4 regions of the Nonomuraea sp. NPDC050404 genome follow, and region 4 is predicted to be linked to each of the others. Evidence: riboswitches for the same ligand, from Rfam matches in the RefSeq annotation. Region 4 holds a riboswitch; each other region holds the start of a gene.
The links. A riboswitch is a leader RNA that binds a small molecule or an ion and turns the genes downstream of it on or off. The one in region 4 is predicted to bind cobalamin.
Positions count from the first base shown of each region.

Region 1: it holds a riboswitch for cobalamin, as region 4 does, so the genes downstream of both, AB0I81_RS25935 (ABC transporter substrate-binding protein) here and AB0I81_RS33080 (iron ABC transporter permease) in region 4, are expected to answer to the same signal.
Region 2: it holds a riboswitch for cobalamin, as region 4 does, so the genes downstream of both, AB0I81_RS00150 ((2Fe-2S)-binding protein) here and AB0I81_RS33080 (iron ABC transporter permease) in region 4, are expected to answer to the same signal.
Region 3: it holds a riboswitch for cobalamin, as region 4 does, so the genes downstream of both, AB0I81_RS52640 (ribonucleoside-diphosphate reductase subunit alpha) here and AB0I81_RS33080 (iron ABC transporter permease) in region 4, are expected to answer to the same signal.

Region 1 is NZ_JBFAKB010000009.1:186,355-189,886, forward strand. It holds gene AB0I81_RS25925 (sugar ABC transporter permease) at 1-161, opposite strand, end outside; gene AB0I81_RS25930 (ABC transporter substrate-binding protein) at 158-1,444, opposite strand; cobalamin riboswitch at 1,659-1,781, shown strand; gene AB0I81_RS25935 (ABC transporter substrate-binding protein) at 1,939-2,928, shown strand; gene AB0I81_RS25940 (iron ABC transporter permease) at 2,925-3,532, shown strand, end outside.
Region 2 is NZ_JBFAKB010000001.1:30,741-34,272, reverse strand. It holds gene metE (5-methyltetrahydropteroyltriglutamate--homocysteine S-methyltransferase) at 1-1,279, opposite strand, end outside; cobalamin riboswitch at 1,415-1,625, opposite strand; cobalamin riboswitch at 1,694-1,814, shown strand; gene AB0I81_RS00150 ((2Fe-2S)-binding protein) at 1,895-2,071, shown strand; adenosylcobalamin (AdoCbl) riboswitch at 2,196-2,338, shown strand; gene AB0I81_RS00145 (hypothetical protein) at 2,440-3,532, shown strand, end outside.
Region 3 is NZ_JBFAKB010000032.1:47,735-51,266, reverse strand. It holds gene AB0I81_RS52640 (ribonucleoside-diphosphate reductase subunit alpha) at 1-1,464, opposite strand, end outside; cobalamin riboswitch at 1,594-1,800, opposite strand; gene AB0I81_RS52635 (hypothetical protein) at 2,108-2,521, shown strand; gene AB0I81_RS52630 (LLM class flavin-dependent oxidoreductase) at 2,843-3,532, shown strand, end outside.
Region 4 is NZ_JBFAKB010000013.1:52,825-56,356, reverse strand. It holds gene AB0I81_RS33090 (ABC transporter substrate-binding protein) at 1-503, opposite strand, end outside; gene AB0I81_RS33085 (ABC transporter ATP-binding protein) at 587-1,366, opposite strand; gene AB0I81_RS33080 (iron ABC transporter permease) at 1,387-2,445, opposite strand; cobalamin riboswitch at 2,485-2,651, opposite strand; partial or broken gene AB0I81_RS33075 (ABC transporter permease) at 2,701-2,973, shown strand; gene AB0I81_RS33070 (hypothetical protein) at 3,172-3,532, shown strand, end outside.

The DNA of each region.
Region 1 (3,532 bases), on a different contig from region 4:
GGCCAGAACTGGAAGACGGCCAGCAGCACGATCGCGGGCGCCAGGAACGACGCGGCCCGCCGGCCCTTGCCCGCCTCGGCGCCGCCGGCCCGCCGTGGCCCGTTGCCGCCGAGTCGCCGGGGCGCCCGGTAGGCGCGCGCGCCCTGCTCCGTGGCCGTCATTCCCGCTCCTCGTTCAGCTTCGCCTGGATCTTGCGGTGCGACTCGGCGAGCACCCGGGAGACGGGCTCACCGGTGATCGACTTCTGTGTCGCGGTGTCGAAGTCGGTGCTCACGCCCGTGTAGTCGACGACCCCGCCGAAGTCGACCACCGCGTCCTCGCTGGACCTCGAGATCGAGGCGACGTCCGGGTTGGCGGACAACTCCTCCGGGCTCACGTCGGTCCTGTTCGGCGGCCAGCCGGAGCCGACCGACCACTCGATCTGGCGTTGCTTGCCGTTGAAGAAGGCGAAGAACCGGTCCGCCGCCGCCAGCTTCGCCTCGTCGGCCTGGACGGTGGCGTACATGCTGATCGAGTGGGTGCCCACCGACTTCGCCCGCGGGCCCGCCGGGATGGGCGCGATGCCGTAGTCGATGCCCGCCTGCTTGGAGCGCTGGGCCATCCACGGCCCGAGCACGATCATGGCCGCCTTCTTGGCCGCGAACAGGTCGGTCGCGGCGAGGTCGTCCATCCCGGCGGGGGAGATCCGGTGCTCGCGCACCGCGTTCTGCCAGTACGTCAGCGTCTCGGTGTTGCGCGGGCCGGACAACACGGCCTGGCCGTCGCGGATCACGCCGCCGCCGTTCTGGGCGAGCATGCCGCTCCAGATCACCTGAGAGGCGGCGCCGTGGCTGGTCAGGGCCAGGCCGTACTGCTCGGGGACGCCGTCGCCGTTCTGGTCGACGGTCAGCTTCCTGGCCGCCTCGACCCATTCGTCCCAGGTCTTCGGCGGCTCATGGAGGCCCGCCGCCTCGAACATCGTCTTGTTGTAGTAGAGCATGTCGGGCGCGAAGGCGAACGGCACGCCGTAGTTCCTGCCGTCCACCTTCGAGGCCTGCACGGCCGCCGGGACGTAGTTCGCCGCGTCGGCGGCGTGCTCGCGGTAGTGCCCGTCGAGCGGGACGAACGCCGCCTTCTTGATGTACGTCACCGCGGAGGAGGTCGGCTGGGCCACGATGTCGGGGCCCAGGTTCGCCGACAACGCCGGAAGCAGCTTGTTCGCGATCACGTCCCAGGTGTTGGCCTGTGGCCTGATCTCGATGTCGGGGTTGGCCCGGTTGAAGTCGCCGATGAGCTTCTCGTACATCTTGCCGTCGGCCTCGGTGAAGCCGTGCCACAACGTGAGCACCAGCTTGCCGTCGCTCCGCGCGGACGGGGCGCCGCACGCGGCCGAGCTCAGAAGGAGGACCGCGGCGACCGCCGCCCGCCATCGCGCACTGCGGATGGGTCGCGCGTGCTCTCTCATGATCTCCCCTCGATCGCACGGCTGCGTTCCGGGAATTGATAACGTTAACAGCAACGTTCGTCAACCGGCATCAACGCCTGTGGCCAGCCGGAACCGTTCAGAAGATGCTGCCGACAAGGCGTTGGCTGATAACGATAACAATCCTGCGACGGCGGCCCGCGAACAGCGGTGGGCGCGGGTGTGAGACGATTCCGGGCGAAGGCGACGGCGGAACAGAGGAAGCCGGTGTGAATCCGGCGCGGTCCCGCCACTGTGATCGGTGAGCGATCCCCGACGAAGGCCACTGCCCATGGGCGGGAAGGCCGGGGAGAGCGTCGACCCGAGAGCCAGGAGACTCACGCGGTCGCCTCCTCGAGGAAATTGGGGCGGATCTCCCCAAGAGAGGATGGTGACGGCCATGCCGCGCGTACGGCGTGAGGTGTTGCCGCTGCCCGCCATGCGGGCCTTCTCCTGCGATCCCGTCCCGGGTCATGCCGTCAGGAAAGGTCGCGCCCATGACGAGCCGACGCTCGCTCCCCTTCCGCCTTCTGGCGTCCGCCCTGCTGATCACCGGACTGGTGGCCGGCTGCGGAGGCCCTCCACCTGACGCCGCACCCGCACCGGCCGCCGCGGGCTTCCCCGTCACGGTGGCCAACTGCGGCGTGAACACCACCTACCGGCAGCCGCCGCGGCGGGCGGTCACGATGAACCAGCACGTCACCGAGATCCTGCTGGCGCTCGGGCTGGAGAAGTCGATGGCCGGCACCGCCTATCTCGACGACCGCGTCCCGCAGCGGTACGAGGCCGCGTACAAGAGCGTCAAGGTGCTGGCCGAGGAGTACCCCTCGTACGAGGCGCTGCTGTCGGCCGAGCCCGACTTCGTCTACGGCGGCTTCGACAGCGCCTTCGACGACAAACAGGGGCGCGGCAGGGACGCGCTGGCCAAGACCGGCATCCACTCCTTCCTCAACCTGGAGGCCTGCCCGTCCGGGCCGGTGACCATGGACCTGCTGGAGGAGGAGGTCCGCACGATCGGCCGGATCTTCGGCGTCGGCGACCGCGCCGAGCGGCTCGTCACCGAGCTGCGCGGCGTGCTCGACGGCGTCAAGGGCAAGGTCGGGGACGCCGGGAAGGTCAAGGTGTTCGTGTACGACAGCGGCGACAAGACCGCCTTCACCGCGGGCGGCGCCGGCATCGGCAACGACATGATCACCCGGGCGGGCGGCACCAACCTGTTCGCCGACCTGGACAAGGCGTTCGGCGACGTGTCGTTCGAGCAGGTCGCCGAGCGCGCGCCCGAGGCGATCGTGATCTACGACTACGGCGACCAGACCGTGGCGGACAAGAAGAAGTTCCTGCTGGCCAACCCGGCGCTCAAGGACGTGCCCGCGATCAAGGAGCAGCGGTTCGCGGTGTTGCCGCTGTCGTCCACGGTGCTGGGCGTCAGGGCGCCGGAGGGGGTGGAGTCGCTGGCGCGTCAGCTTCACCCCGACCGCTTCTCGTGAGCGGGGCCACGGCATCGCGGCCGGAGCCCGAAGCCGAGCCGCGTGCCCGTGCCGTGCGCCTGCCGTACGGGATGGTGCTGGTCCTGCTGGGGGCGGCGCTCGTGGTGGCGGCGACGGCCGGGATCGCGGCCGGGTCGGTCGGGCTGGCGGCGGGGGAGGTGTGGGCGATCGTGCTGCACCGGATCGTGCCCGCCGCGATCGAGCCCGCCTGGCCGCCGGTGCGGGAGACGATCGTGATGGACGTGCGCGTGCCGCGCGTCCTGCTGTGCGGGATCGTCGGCGCGGGCCTGGCGGTGTGCGGGATGGCGCTGCAGGCCCTGGTACGCAACCCGCTGGCCGACCCGATGTTGCTCGGCGTCTCCTCCGGGGCGAGCGTCGGCGCGGTGACCGTGCTGGTGCTGAACCTCTCGTTGTTCGGCGCGTTCTCGCTGCCGCTGGCCGCCTTCGCCGGCGCCCTGGCCGCCCTGACGGCGGTGTACGTCCTGGCCCGCTCCGGAGGGCGGATGACCACCGTACGGCTGGTCCTGGCCGGAGTCGCCACCGCCGAGGTGCTCTCGGCCATCGCCAGTTACCTCATCGTCACCTCCGGCGAACCGCGCAAGGC
Region 2 (3,532 bases), on a different contig from region 4:
GCCGGGCGCGCTGGGCCTCGGCGCGCTCGGCGTAGGGCTGGGCGCGGCGGGTGTCGGTAGTGGTGACGGCCTCGGCGCGGGCCCGTACCGACGGGACACGGGTGAGCGGGGAGGTGGCGCGCGCCTGCAGGGCGGCCTGGTTGGCCGCCAGCTCGGCCGAGATGTCCGCGCCGGCGAGGCCGCGGGCGAGGGTGACGATCTCGGCGCTCTTCTGGCGGGCGAAGGCCAGCCAGCGGGCGACCTCGGGGTTGAGGCCGGTCTCGAGTTCGGCGTCGTAGGGGACGTGTAGCAGCGAGCAGGAGGCGGCCACGTCCACCCGGCCGGCGAGGTCGCGCAGTGCGGTGAGCGTGCTCAGCGACCTGGCCAGGTCGTTGATCCAGATGTTGCGGCCGTTCACCACACCGGCGATCAGCCGCTTGCCGGGCAGGCCGCCGATGGCTTTCAGCTCCGCTGCCGTGGTAGCGGTGAAGTCGAGCCCGAGCCCGTCAATGGGCGCGCCGGCCAGCACCGGCAGGGCCTCGCCCGGCCGGTCGAAGTAGGTGGCGACGAGGAGCTTGGGCCGTTGGGTCAGCTCGCCGAGGTGCCGGTAGGCGGCAGCGGCGGCGTCCAGTACGGCCTGCGGCTGGTCCTGCACGAGGGCGGGCTCGTCGAGCTGGACCCAGGTGGCTCCGGCGGACCAGAGCGTGGCCAGCACCTCGGCGTAGACGGGCAGCAGCCGCTCCAGCAGGCTGAGCGGCTCGAAACCGGGATCGACACCTGGCGCGGGTTTGGCCAGCAGGAGGTAGGTGACCGGGCCGACCAGGACGGGGCGCGCCTCCAGGTTCAAGGTGAAGGCTTCACGCAGTTCGCCGAGTTGTTTGGCGGGGTCGGCGGTGAACGTGGTGTCGGGGCCGAGTTCGGGCACCAGGTAGTGGTAGTTGGTGTCGAACCACTTGGTCATCTCCAGTGGCGCGATGTCCTGGGTGCCGCGCGCCATGGCGAAGTAGCCGTCGAGCGCGTCGGTGGCGACCGCGGCGCGGTGCCGCTCGGGGATGGCGCCGACCATGACGGTGGTGTCCAGCATGTGGTCGTACAGCGAGAAGTCGCCGGTGGGCACCTCGGCGACACCGGCGTCGGTCAGGCGGCGCCAGTTGTCGCGGCGCAGCGTCTCGGCCACCGAGCTCAGTTCGGCCGCGCTGACGCGCCCGGCCCAGTAGCCCTCGACGGCCTTCTTCAGCTCCCGGTCCGGTCCTTGACGCGGGTAGCCGTACACGGTGGGAGTGGCGGAGATATCGGCCACGGAACTCTCCTTCGCGAGTCACGAGAGACCTCGGCGGATTCCCGGGAGCGAAGGCGCGACCACAGCGCGGACACGAAGACATGCCCGTGGGTCCGCCCGGCCCGCCCTCGAGGCCGTCGACGTCGCCGCGCGCGGAGGTCGCGCGCGGGCAGTGGCAGGTCTTCGGACTCGTGGGCGCCCTGCTTGTTCCTAGTGGCCGTCGCTTCCCCGGGCCGCTGGGGGCCGAGTGCTGGTGACGGCGGTCGTTCCCACTCACCGCTGCGGGGCAGTCCCGGATTCCCACCGGGTTCCCTCTTGCGACGCGCCTGCCTGGCGGACAGGGCGAACCGACTGCAAAGGCCACCCTAGAGCGCGGACGCCTCTTACGCGACAACGGGTCCGGATGGCGGGACACTCCCGGTTTCGCCGGTCACGCGACCGGGCAGCTCTGCCTGTGGCCAACTGCATCATGCAGGCGACGGCGGAACGGGGAAGCCGGTGTGATTCCGGCGCGGTCCCGCCACTGCGAGCACGCGCCGACCGACTGTGACGAGCCGGGCGGGACGGAGTGGCGCCCGCTGCCGGAGCTGTTGACGGGCTCTCGTGGGCTAGCGGCGAAGATCGACGAAGTGGCGTGTGACCGGCGAACTCGCCGAACCCGCGCCGGGTCACCCGTTCTTCGTGCGGCGCGGTTGCTGCCTCTACTACCTGCTCCCCGACGGCGGCAAGTGCGGCGACTGCGCGCTCATTCCCGATCGGGCACGCCGGGAACAGTGGGCGCGGATCGTCGGAGAGCGCGGTGACACCCTATGAGTGACACCGTCAGAAGAATAATGCCGCCATTTATCCGCGCTCCGACGTATCACGAAATCTGCCGGACATCGGATGACCCCTTGTCGGATTCGAGGCTTGTTGTTACGATTCAACCCGTTTAACCCTAAGTGAATATTGTCGTCCGCAGCGAGGAAGCCGGTCAAAGTCCGGCACTGTCGCGCAACCGTAGGTCACCAAAGGTGACAAGTCGGGTCCATCCTGCGGACGAGTTATGTCAGACCACTGTCGCGAGTAGCAGAGGTGGACACGGTTGGCCGGCGGGTCCATATCGTCCTCTCCTTGCTGTTCGCGCAAAAGGACGAGGCGTGGATCACACCTTTCCTGGACATTGGCGGTCGACTGTCGCGGTGCTGTCCGCTGTAGCCGGCATCGTGGCGGCAACGATGGTGTTCGGCCCTGTCACGGCCGCTTCGGCTGCTGATGCGGAGGCCGCGCGCAACAGCGCGCGCTGGCTGTCCCGTCAACTCGGCGCCGACGGGACATTACAGAACCCGCTCGGCGGGGCGTTACCCGATCACGGACTCATGATCGACACCTTGTACGCCCTGCGAGCCGCGGGGGAGGGCGAACTCGCCGAACCCATCGTCCGGTACCTGGACGACGAGCGGCATGCCAGCGACTACTTCACCTGGGACGGCCTGGTGCCCGGCATGGGCTACGACGCGGTGATCGTCGGCGGGGCCACGGCCAAGGTGCTGGTGGCCGCCCAGGTCGCCGGACGGGACCCGCGCAACTTCGGCGGCCACGACATGGTCGCGGAGACCCAGGGCGCGATCATGCGGTCGGGTCCGGACAAGGGGCGCGTCAGCGACTACTCCAAGAACCCCGACCTGGCGGACTCGGTCTCGAACAACGCCAACGTGTTCGGGCAGGCCCTCGGCGTGATCGGGCTGGCGGGCGTCGGCGAGAACGACAGGCCGGCCATCGACACACTGATAGGGCAGCAGTGCTCGGAAGGCTACTTCCGGATCTTCTTCGGCTATATCCCGACCGATGAGACCGGCGACCATGTCACGTCGAACGGCACCAAGGTCTCGACGTGTGACGAGGGCAAGCCGTTCGGCCAGTCCGCGCCGGACGGCGACGCCACGGGCATGGCCCTGTCGGCGCTGCTGGCCGCGCGGCACGCGGGTGCGACCGGGCTGGATGGGCCGATCGACGCGGCCGTGTCCTGGTTGAAGGCGAACCAGAAGCCCGGAGGCGGATGGGGAGGCGGCGTCAGCACGGAGGCGCCCAACACCAACAGCACCGGACTCATCGTGCAGGCGCTCGTGGATGCGGGCGGCGCCGACGACGCGGTGCAACGCGGTACCGCTTACCTTGAGTCCGCCCAGGCGACGGCCACGGCGGACGGGGACAGCGCACTCGGCGACCAGATCGGCGCGATCGCCTACACGCCGGAGGAGTACCAGGCCGCGAGGACCGGTGGCATCGTCGGGC
Region 3 (3,532 bases), on a different contig from region 4:
GGTGCGCACGGTGGCCCGCAGCCGCTCCCAGTCGATGCCGCCATCGGTCACGTGCGCGGCGAGGTTGACGGAGCCGAGGTTGCAGACCGCGGTCTCGGTGTCGCTGGACACCTCGATGATCTCGGTGCACAGGTTGGACAGGTGCACCACGTTGCCGGGCTCCGCGGCCTGGTTGCACAGCCGGTTGCTGGCGTCCTTGAAGGTCATCCAGCCGTTGCCGGTCTGGGCGAGGGTACGCATCATCTTGGCGTACAGGTCGCGGGCCTTGACCTGGCGGGTGTACCGGCCGGCCCGCTCGGCCGCGCGGTAGGTCTCCTCGAACGCCTCGCCCCACAGGTCGGGCAGCTCGGGAACCTCGTTCGGGTCGAACAACGACCACATGCCGTCCGACTCGACGCGGCGCATGAACTCGTCGGGGATCCAGTTGGCCAGGTTGAGGTTGTGGGTGCGGCGGGCGTCCTCGCCGGTGTTCTCCCGCAGCTCCAGGAACTCCTCGACGTCCGGGTGCCACGGCTCCAGGTAGACGCAGGCCGCGCCCTTGCGCCGGCCGCCCTGGTTGACGGCGGCCACGGAGGCGTCGAGGGTGCGCAGCCACGGGACGATGCCGTTGGAGTGCCCGTTGGTGCCGCGGATCAGCGCGCCGCGCGAACGGATCCGCGACCAGGCGATGCCGATCCCGCCGGCGAACTTCGACAACTGCGCCACCTGGGCGTAGCGCTCGTAGATGGAGCCGATCTCGTCACGCGGCGAGTCCACGAGGTAGCAGGACGACATCTGGGTGTGCCGCGTGCCGGAGTTGAACAACGTCGGGGAGCTGGGCAGGTAGGCCAGCGACGACATCAGCCGGTAGAAGCCGACCGCCTCGGCGGGCGTCTGGGCCAGCCCGCACGCCACCCGCAGCAGCCAGTACTGCGGCGTCTCCACCACCAGCCGGGTGGACGGGTGGCGCAGCAGGTACCGGTCGTAGACCGTGCGCAGCCCGAAGTACTCGAACCGCAGGTCGGCGGCGGTGTCGATGGCGTCGTCGAGCTTGCGCGCGTTGGCGTTGACGAACGCGGCGGTCTCGTCGCCGATGAGCCCTTCCGCGTGGCCCAGCCGGATCGCCTGGCTGAAGGAGGCCACGCCCTGCCCGCGGACCTCCTTGTCGATGTAGCCGGACAACAACCGCGCGGCCAGGCGGGAGTACTGCGGCTCCTCGCCGATCATCTCGGCGGCGGTCTGGATCGACAGCCGGTCCAGCTCCGCGGTGGTGGCGCCGTCGTACAGGCCGCTGATCGTCTTGGTGGCCACCCGCATCGGATCGATGTCGGTCAGGTCCTCCGCCCAGCGTCCCACCGCGCGCACGATCTTGCCGACGTCGACCGGCTCGGCGCTGCCGTTGCGCTTGCGCACCTGCATCTGCACCCGCCTCGGCACGGGCACTTCGCCGCTCAGCTCGGTAATCGGATCCCCGGTGACCGTCACTGCGCTCTCCCCTCGTGAACTCGGTCAATGTCCGAGCACGCGCAGGAGGCCCAGGCAGGGGCGCCGCACAGCCCTCTCGCCGGTGCCGTCGACCGTCCCGCGCGGTCTCGGAGCAGCCGCACACGCATGATCGTGTACGGCGCGGCCGGCAGGTCTTCGGACTCGTGGGCTCGTCGCTCAACGCCTACTGGCCGTCGCTTCCCGGGCCCTTGGCCCAGTGCGTCTGACGGCGGTCGTTCCCACTCACCGCTGCGGGGCAGTCCCGGATTCCCACCGGGTTCCCTCTTGCCTCGGCCGCCCTGGATGAGCGGCCGAACCAGCTGCAGGGGACACCATATATAGGGCCGATCGAAAAGTCACACCCCACATCTCGTGTTGAGACAACTCTCACGCGACAGACCGCCCGACGCGGGCACCCGTGGCCCGGCCACCCCGGCGAGCCCCCGGCGCGTCGGGCCCGATCAGGTCCCGGATGCGGGCGTCCGGACCCGGGAAAGTCGCCGCATGAGATAGCCATCGGTTGGCGTTTGAACGCCCAAGTTTTCTTGATTGTTCTTGTTCGGGGTGGCGCGCGGTGCCACGGCCCACGCGGACTTACTTTCAATCTTGCTTCCCACTTGGGGCGCGATCGAAAGGAATTCCCATGCTCCGTCGTTCTGTGTCAGCCGCGTTCGCGCTGACGTTCGCCGGTCTCATCACGGCAGCCATTTCTCCTGCGCACGCCGAATTTCAGGCTGCGCACACGCCCGCGACGGCGTCGCATGGCAGCGTCGCCGCCGCCATCATCAACGCCGACGGCAGCCTGAACAACGCCACGAACGTCCGCAAGTCCTGGCGGGCGAGCACCGGCCGCTACTGCGTCCAGCTCGACTCCTCGGTGGACGCGCCTTACTCGCTCATCCAGCTCACTCCGCGCGACGAGCGGCGACTGCCGCACATCGCCTATCGCAACCCGTCCGCGACGTGCTGGTGGCACCACAACACCGTCGCGGTCAACGTGTACGACACCAACACGGGTCGCCTGGCGAACGGCGGATTCGACTTCCTGGCGCTCTGAACATAAGGCGTCTCACCGGAAACTCGCCGGAGGCCGTACAGGGCTGACAATCATGTATGGCTTCCGGCTGCACCGTCGCCGAATTGACCCCCTATTATGCGGCCACTCTTTCAGCCTTGACGATATTCCCGCCGACGCCGGGCTCACGGTGGAGTCGCTGACCGGCCGGATTGCCTGCGACGGTTCTCGAATGCTTCGCGGAAAGCGATTCATGGAAATCGGCCGCCGGCGCGGAGGCGCACCTGCCATCTGCTGCTCTCCTCCCCAGGACGACTTACGAGGATTGACCTCAATCTAACCTGAGGTTGCATGCTCGGAATCATGAAGAGCTTCGAGATCGGCGTCATCCTGCCCGGGGTTGCCGTGCAGCGTGAGAAGGACCTTGACCTGCGAAAGGCCGCTCGGCACGCGGAGGAGGCGGGGCTGGACGGGGTGTGGCACGGCGATCACCTGGCCGTCGGCGGGCCGACGCTGGACGCGCCGATCGCGCTGGCCACCGCCGCCGCGGCCACCTCGGTCATCAGGATCGGCACCGGGGTGTTCATTCCGGCGATCCGGCCCGTGGTGTGGGCGGCCAAGCAGATCGCGAGCCTGCAGTACGTGTCCGGCAACCGGCTGGTCCTGGGTGTCGGTTCGGGTGGCGGGCCGGGGCAGTGGGCGGCCGCCGGGGTGGAGTACGGGCAGCGTGGCCGCCGTACCGACACCGCGTTGGAACTGCTCCCCCAGTTGTTGTCCGGCGAGGAGGTTCGCCTGCGGGACGAGCCCGGACAGCCGGCGGTCACGCTGTCCCCTGGCGCCGGGATGCCGCCCGTGTGGGTCGGCAACGCGTCACGGGCGGCCGTCCGGCGGGCCGCCCGGCTGGGCGACGGGTGGTTCCCCTCCCTGATCTCGCCCCGGGAGGTCGCCGAGGGACGGGAGCGCCTGGCGGAGCTGGCCGCGAGCCACGGCCGGGCCGTGCCGGTCATCGCCATTGGGGGCGCCGCGGCGCTGGGATCCGGGCCGGGCATTCCG
Region 4 (3,532 bases):
TCGGTGATCTTGCCCAGGTTGCTCAGGTCGCCGTACAGGGTGTCCCAGCTGGACGCGGTGCCTCCGTCAACGAGTGCCGGGCAGGTGTCGGCCGAGGCGTACACGGCGATCTGCCGGTTCGACGCCGCGTCGGCCACCTGACCGGCCGCCGTGACCATGACGTTCGCGCCCGACGCGACCACGGCTTCGACCGTCGCGTCGCCCTTGCGCGCCCGAGGAAGACCGTCGATCACCGCGTCTCCGTGGACGGCACGCAGCAGCCGCTGGTCACCGTCGTAGGTGCCGTACCCGGCGATGCGGTCCTGAGCGCCGATCGCCAGCGTCATCGACAGCAGTCCACGCCAGGCGTCCACGTAGACCCGCTGCCCACCGGCGGGGAACCGCACGTCCTTGCCGCAGGACGCGACGGTCACGGTGGAGGCGGCCGCCTTGCCGGTCGCGGTGCCGGCTGCCTGGCCGCCGCCGGCACAGCCGGTCGCCATGAGCGCGAGAACGGCGGGCATGGCGAGAATTCTGCACATACGGGCGGAGAGCGGGCTCATGGCGGGCCGTGGCCGGTGACGAACGGATTCAGCGGGATTCTGCGTCATGGTGATGCCTTCCTGGTGGGGTCATCCGGATCGAAGCCGTCCCCGAGGACGAGATGCGTCCGTCCGGTGGCCGGGTCGGTGACATGCGCGGCAGGGACGCCGTAGACCTTCCGCACCACGTCGGGCGTGAGCGCGCGCCAAGGCGTGTCCACGGTCAGCACGGTGCCCGCGTGCAGCACCGCGACCTCGTCGAAGCAGGTGGCGGCCAAGGACAGGTCGTGGACGGCGGCCACCACGGTCCTGCCGAGGCGGCGTACGGTCCGCAGCAGCTGGACCTGGTGGCGGATGTCGAGGTGGTTGGTCGGCTCGTCGAGGACCAGCAGCTCCGATCGCTGGGCCAGGGCACGCGCGAGCATGACCCTGCGCCGCTCGCCCCCCGAGAGCCGGCCGCACCGCCGGTCGACGACCTCGGCGAGACCGACGGCGGCCAGCGCGTCCAGCACGATCCGGCGCTCGGACCGCCCGCCCAGCGCCCAGGGCGGGCGGTGCGGAATCCTGCCCAGCGCCACCATCTCGCCCACCAGCAGGTCCTCGGAAGGGGTTTCCTCCTGGGCGACGTACGCGATGAGCGCGGCCCGCCGCCGGGCACGCAGGTCGGCGACGTTCTGTCCGCCGATCGTGACCTGGCCGGCCGCCGGCCGGCTCAGGCCGGTCAACGCTCTGATCAACGTCGTCTTGCCGCTGCCGTTCACTCCGACGATCGCGAGCATCCGCCCGTACGCCACGTCGAGATCGACATCCGACAGGATGGTGCGCCCCGCGACCTCACACCGCACGCCGCGGCACCGCAGCCGCATCACCGGCCGCCGGTGAAGGTGTAATGGCGGCGGCCGAGCAGGACGAGGAAGATCGGAGCTCCGACCAGCCCGGTCACCACGCCGAGGGGGATCTCCTGCGGACGGACGAGCACCCGCGCCACCACATCCACCCACACCATGAACAACGCGCCGCCGAGCGCCGCCACCGGCAGCACGACCCGATGCCGGGCACCCACCAGCAGCCTGGCCAGATGCGGGACGACCAGGCCCACGAAACCGATCCCCCCGGACACCGCGACCAGGACGCCGACCAGGACGGACGTCAACGCGAACAACCCGATCCGCAGGCCCCGCACCGGCACACCCAGCCCCGCCGCCACGTCCGCCCCGGCGCCGAGGGCATCCAGCCAGGCATGGACGCCCATCGCGACCGCGCCCGACGCGACGACCACGAGCAGCGGTGGCATGATCTGCGGCCACGCCGCCCCCGACAGGCTGCCCAGCAGCCAGAACAGCACCGACTGGGTCGCGTTCGGGTCGTCGGTGAAGAACACCAGGAAACTGGAGAGCGAGGAGAACGCCGCCGACATCACCACCCCGGTGAGGACCAGTCGCAGCGGGGTCAGCCCGCCCTGCGCCGCCGACACCCCGAACACCAGCACCGCGGCCAGCAACGCCCCCGCCAGCGCCCCCAAGGACAGGGCCCAGACGCCCAGGCCGCCGAGCACCCCCAGCACGATCACCGCCGTCGCCCCGACACCGGCGCCCGCCGAGACGCCCAGGAGATAGGGGTCGGCCAGGGAGTTGCGCACGAGCGTCTGCATGCAGGCGCCGGCCAGCGCCAGCCCCGCGCCGACGATCAGTGCCATCAGTACCCGGGGTCCACGCAGATCCCACACGATCGTGTCGTAGATCCGGTCCGGGGCCGGCGAGCCGGTCAGCCGGGTCCCCAGCACGTCGAGGACGCCACCCAGCCGCAACGGCTCCGATCCGAAGGCGAGAGAGACGACGGCGCTGGCCGCGGTGGCGAGGACGAGGGTCACGAGCAGAGCGGCGAAAGGCACACGACCGTCCGGGGTCGTGGGAAGACGTGGCATACCCGACTGCTTTCGTCTGCGGCTCAATCGCGAAGCCGGTACGGCGACATGCGAGTCAGGAGGTTTTCGGACTCGGGTTCACTCCGACGAGGTCCCTTCCCAGGCCTGGCGGCCCAGTGGTCTCCTACCTCGCCAGTCACCCTCACCGCTGCGCGACAGCTCCGGATTCGCACCGGATTCCCGTGCCTGACTCGGCACAAGTTATAACAGAGGCGACAAAGCTGCTCACGCGCAGGGGGATGTGAATTCGGCGGGCGGCGATCCCTCGGCGCGACCAGAGGGGACATCCGCCTGCAGTTCCTGTCGGAGGCGATCCTGCCGGCCACGCTCGGCGGTGCCGCCGGGACGGCCTTGGGGGTTCTGGCCACCACGATCTATGCCCATATCAAGGGCTGGGCCACGGTGGTGCCGCCGCCGGCCTGGGCGGGCGGGCTGGGCGCGGCCATCGCCATCGGCGCCATCGCCGGGCTGCTTCCCGCCATGCGCGCGGCCCGCATGCGACCCACCGAGGCACTGCGGACCGTCTGACCTGCCCGGACCGACCATCCTGAGACCGCTATGCCCTCCTTCGATGGGGTCAATCGACTGCGCCTCGTTGTCCCGGGAGGAGCCGGGACAGGGCCGGGCCTTTCTGCCCTGCCGCCCGGGACGGCGTGCGGCTGACAGTGGGACGTGTCCAGCGGGACCGGACACCGGCCCCGCGCCATCGACACCGAGGAGATCACCATGTCCGCATCACCCGTCAGCCGCACCGCTGCCGCGTTCACCGTCGCCGTCGCCATGCTGGCCGGCGGCCTGATCAGCACCGCCTCACAGGCCACCGCGTCACAGGCCACCGCGTCACAGGCGGCCGAGGAGCAGGCGGCCGAGGAGCAGGCGGCCGAGGAGCAGGCTCGGCGCGGCTGCGTCAAAGTCGGCGCCAAGTCGCTGTACGCCGACGGGGTACGCGCCGCCACCGTCAACGACTACGACTGCGGCGCGACCGAGTACGCCCAGCTCTGGGTCTGGACGTCGTTCAAGAAGAGCCGCACCGCCACCTGGTCGGCCGACGTCTACGTCGAGCGCAAGGACGGCGTCCGCTTCAACT